Regions from separate parts of the Streptomyces sp. NPDC001381 genome, predicted to be linked through region 1. Evidence: riboswitches for the same ligand, from Rfam matches in the RefSeq annotation. Region 1 holds a riboswitch; the other holds the start of a gene.

Region 1 (2,192 bases):
CCCAGCCCGCCTCGGTGATGGTGCCGCTGTGGACGGCCTTGATGAGCGTGCCGGTGGGAGCGGCGAAGTCCAGGCCGGTGTGGTAGCCGGAGGACCAGAGGGAGCCGGCCTGACCGAAGGTCGAGGTGATGGTGTACGAGGAGGTCGGCAGCGTGTACTGCTTGGCCAGCTCGGCCAGGCGCGCGGCCTCGGCCTTCTCCTTGGCGGCCTCCTCGGCCTTCTCCTTCGCGGCGGCGGCGTCGGCCTCCGCCTCCTTCTCGGCCTTGGCGACGGCGGCCGCCTCCGCCTTGGCCGCGGCGGCCTCGGCGACGGCCTGGGCCTTGGAGGCGACCTGGGTCTGCTGCGACTCGGCCTGCGCCATGATCCGGCTGCGCAGCGCCTCGCCGGCGTCGGCGGCGGTCCGGCTGCTGTCGGTGGCGGTCTCGGAGCCGAAGCTCGCGAGCGCCGGGGCGGCGTCCTCGGCGGAGTCGTCGTCGGAGATGAGCGAGCCCACGCCGGGCAGGTCCGGCATGGAGATGGAGACCGGGGCCTTGCCGGTGTTGGCGCTGGCCATGCCACCGGCGCTGACGGCGGCGATGACGCCGACGCCGAGAACCGTGGAGCTGCGGGCGAACCCGCCGCCGCGCTGCTTGGCGACCCGGTGCTTGCCCCGGACCGGGCGAATGGACTCCGCGGTGGGGTTCCACTCCTCCCAGGGGCCCTCGTCGGTGCGGTAGCTGCCGTAGCCGTAGGTCTCGGCGGACCGCTGGCTCGGCACGAACGGGGCTTCTGGGGCAGGCCGGTTGGACGCCACGCGGGCGCACTCCTTTCCTTCCGTCGCCTACCGGGTTAGCTGACGGGTTCGGAGCGGGAAGGTCTCCTACGCGCGTATACCGTTCGTGACTCTGCGAGTTCACGGCGGCTTCCGCGTGATTCACCCCAAGGTGGTGGTTCCCCGGTTCCCTTGCGGGATTCGGCGCGTGCGCACGGAGCCGCCTCTTGTGACGGCTGGGACGACCGCGCTGCGTTATCGAACGTTAATAGACCCGGGGGCGGGTTTCCAAGCTCTTCGGCTTGATCAACTACATTTCTGGCCTGGACCTTTCCGGCCATGACCGTTGAAAAACGGGCGAGTTGACCGGAAAGCACAGCGAACGCACAGCCATCGACCGGGAGATCCGGGAAACACGCCGAGGGCCGGAACCCTGAAAAGGATTCCGGCCCTCGGCCTTCAGTAGCGGGGACAGGATTTGAACCTGCGACCTCTGGGTTATGAGCCCAGCGAGCTACCGAGCTGCTCCACCCCGCGTCGGTATGACACCAGTGTACGTCATCTACGGAGCTGATTGTTCCTGGCCGGTGCGACCCCCGTCACACCAGGTGCCGGTTGGGCTCCTTCGCCCGCTCGGCGTACTCCGGGAGGACGACGACGTCGGTCCCCTCGGCGCCCAGGAGGCCGATGCCGTCGGCGGCCGTCACGAAGGTGTCCGGCTCCTGCCAGGCGGTGACCACCCGGCGCACGCCCGCGTCCAGGATGAGACGGGCGCAGGGCAGCGGGCGGGAGGAGCGGTGGGCGCAGGGCTCCAGGCTGCTGTAGACGGTGGCCGTGGCCAGACGGGGGTCGGCGGGGTCGAGTTTCGCGAGGGCGGCCTCCTCGGCGTGGACGACCGGGTCGCCGGCCTCACGGGAGTGGCCGCGCGCCAGTTCCGTCCCGTCGGCGGCGACGATCACCGCGCCGACGCTGAACGCGGTCCGCGAGGGCGGGCACAGGGCGGCGAGTTCGCAGGCGAGGGCCAGCCAGCGGCGGTCCGCGGCGGAGGGGAGCCGGCCGGTGCCGGGGGCGGTGGGCTCGTAGCGCATCAGCACCACGTCCTCGATCCGCCGGGTCTCGGCCAGGCGCAGCCGGCCGCCCTGGTAGGCGCCCGGGCCGAAGAGCCGGGGCGCCTCCGGGTCGCCCACGAACAGCGGGGCGAGGACGAGCTGGAGTTCGTCGGCGAGGCCCTGCTGGAGGAGCTGGGTGTGGACGGTGCCGCCGCCCTCGACCATGAGCCGCTGCACGCCGCGCTCGTCGTGGAGGTGCTGGAGGAGCCGGCGCCAGTCGAGCTCGGGGCCGAGCGGGACGACGTCCGCGGCGATGCCGAGCGCCCGGGCCCGCTCGGCGCCCTTCTCCGTCGTGTAGACGACCTTGTCGCCGCCGGTGTGCCAGAAGTTCG
Region 2 (2,192 bases), on a different contig from region 1:
TGTCGCGCGGGGGTCGTCGGCGCGGGTCAGCCGACGGAGACGCCGTGGGAGCGGAGGTAGGCGACCGGGTCCACGTCCGAGCCGTAGTTCGGCGTGGTGCGGATCTCGAAGTGCAGGTGCGGGCCGGTCACGTTGCCGGTCGCGCCGGAGAGGCCGACCTGCTGGCCCGCGGTCACGGTCTGACCGGCCGAGACGGAGAGCTGGGAGAGGTGGGCGTACTGGGCGTAGTAACCGTCGTTGAGCTTGATGACGACCTGGTTGCCGTACGCGCCGCCCCATCCGGCGGAGACGACCGTGCCCGCGCCGACGGCCTTGAGCGAGGTGCCGGTCGGCACGACGAAGTCGACGCCGGTGTGGTAGCCGCTGGACCACATGCCGCCGGCCACGCGGTAGCCGGTCCCGACGGTCGCGCCGGCCACCGGAAGGCTGTAACCGCTGGAAGTGCCGGCGCCGCTCTCGGCGGCCGTGGCGGTCGTCTTCGAGGAGGACGACGTCGAGGCCTTCGAGCCGGAGGACGTGGTGGAGGAGGACGACGACGTCGAGGTCTTCGACGACGAGGAGGAGGAAGCGGACGAACCGGAGGAGGACTTGGTGGTCGCGGCCTTCTTGCCGATCGACAGCTCGAGGCCGGGGTGGATCAGCGAGGGGTTGCCGCCGACCGCCTCACGGTTGTCCGCGTACAGCTTGTGCCAGCCACCGCTGACGTTCTGCTCGTCGGCGATCTTGGCGAGGTAGTCACCGGCCCGCACGGTGTAGGTCCTGGCGTGCGAAGCCGGGGACTTCCGCGACACCGGAGCGGCCTGTACGGCGTTTTCCGCGACCGATCCGGAAACGGCCTGAGCGGCCGACTGGGAAACCGACTGAGTGGTGGCCGCATGGGCGCCGGTGGCTCCCATGAGCGGGAGGGCGAGCGCGGCCCCGCCGGTTCCGGCGACGGCTATGGAACGGGTGAAACGCTGGGTCTTCGGACGGCGGTGCTTACCCTTCGCGGGCATGGCGAATTCCTCTCCGGCGCCTGCGAGGTGAGCTGTCGGGTGCGGACTGGAGATGCCCGGCCGCGCCGAGGCGCGGCTTTACCCCAAGCCTGTTCCGGAGACCGGAACAGGCGGTTCTACCTGTGGGTCCCCCGCTCCTGCCGTGACGGGTGAGTGTGCGGACTCCGGGCGGCGGCAGGATTCGGCGTCCGTCCGGATTGGACTGGAACGTAAGCGACCCAGACGCACGGGAACAAGCACAGGTTGCCCTGCTCACTCCTTTCTCTTGATCCCCTGTGAGAATTACCGGTGACGCTGCGTGCATCAGGCACGCGCATTTTCGCCCAACGTCCCTGAAAAGACATTGGATTACGTGAACATGACGGGCGACGGACGGTCACGAATATGACGCTGCTCACGTGACGCCCCTCCAGGATCCCCTATTCCAGAGCGAGTTGTAACGAAGGATCCAATTCGGACAGAACCCTCAGATCCGACGCAGACGGATAACCGTCGCATCGAGGTCACCCCGCAGCGCGATCCGCAGTCCATGGTGCAACAGCACCGCACCCCGGTGCACTTCGCCCGTTTCGCGGCATTCGTACGACGCTGCCGGGTCGAGGCCGCGCAGCCTCAGCGCGGGTACGGGCTCGCCGTACCGCTGCGCCTCCAGCCAGGCGAGGACCACGGCCTCGTCGCCGCGGACGTACTGGACGGCGCTCAGTCCGCCCGCCGGGGGACGCAGCCGGTACAGGTCGCCCTGCTGGACGAGGGGCCGGATCTCCTTGTAGAGGTCCACCCATCGCCGGGCCTCGGCGAGCTCCTCGTCGGTCCACTCGGACAGGTCCCCGCCGACCCCGAGCACCCCGGCCATCGCACTGACGAAACGGAAGCGCAGTGAGCTGACCCGCCCGTTCAGCTGGGTGTTGGGGCTGTCGGTGACCCAGGCGGCCATGACGCGCGCGGGGTGGATCTGGCTGAAGCCGTGCTGGATGGCGAGGCGGTCGAGCGGGTCGGTGTTGTCGGAGGTCCACACCTGGTCGGTGCGGCTCAGGATGCCGAGGTCGATCCGCCCGCCGCCACCCGAGCAGGACTCGAAGGCCACACCCGGGTGGGCCGCCCGCAACCGGTCCAGGAGGGCGTACAGACCGCGCACGTGGTCGACCCACAGACGCTGCGGGTAGGCGTCGTCCGGCCAGCCGGCGTCGGTGAAGCAGC

What was found. Region 1 has a riboswitch for cyclic di-AMP ahead of ACFY2L_RS18640 (M23 family metallopeptidase). Riboswitches for the same ligand answer to the same signal wherever they lie in the genome.
Region 2: it holds a riboswitch for cyclic di-AMP, as region 1 does, so the genes downstream of both, ACFY2L_RS08885 (peptidoglycan DD-metalloendopeptidase family protein) here and ACFY2L_RS18640 (M23 family metallopeptidase) in region 1, are expected to answer to the same signal.

Annotation. Positions count from the first base shown of each region.
Region 1 covers NZ_JBIAWO010000004.1:22,879-25,070, forward strand. Annotated here, with positions in the region: gene ACFY2L_RS18640 (M23 family metallopeptidase) at 1-793, opposite strand, end outside; cyclic di-AMP (ydaO/yuaA leader) riboswitch at 801-968, opposite strand; tRNA gene ACFY2L_RS18645 (tRNA-Met) at 1,215-1,288, opposite strand; gene ACFY2L_RS18650 (dihydrofolate reductase family protein) at 1,351-2,192, opposite strand, start outside.
Region 2 covers NZ_JBIAWO010000002.1:403,000-405,191, reverse strand. Annotated here, with positions in the region: gene ACFY2L_RS08885 (peptidoglycan DD-metalloendopeptidase family protein) at 27-995, opposite strand; cyclic di-AMP (ydaO/yuaA leader) riboswitch at 1,000-1,157, opposite strand; gene ACFY2L_RS08880 (alpha-galactosidase) at 1,462-2,192, opposite strand, start outside.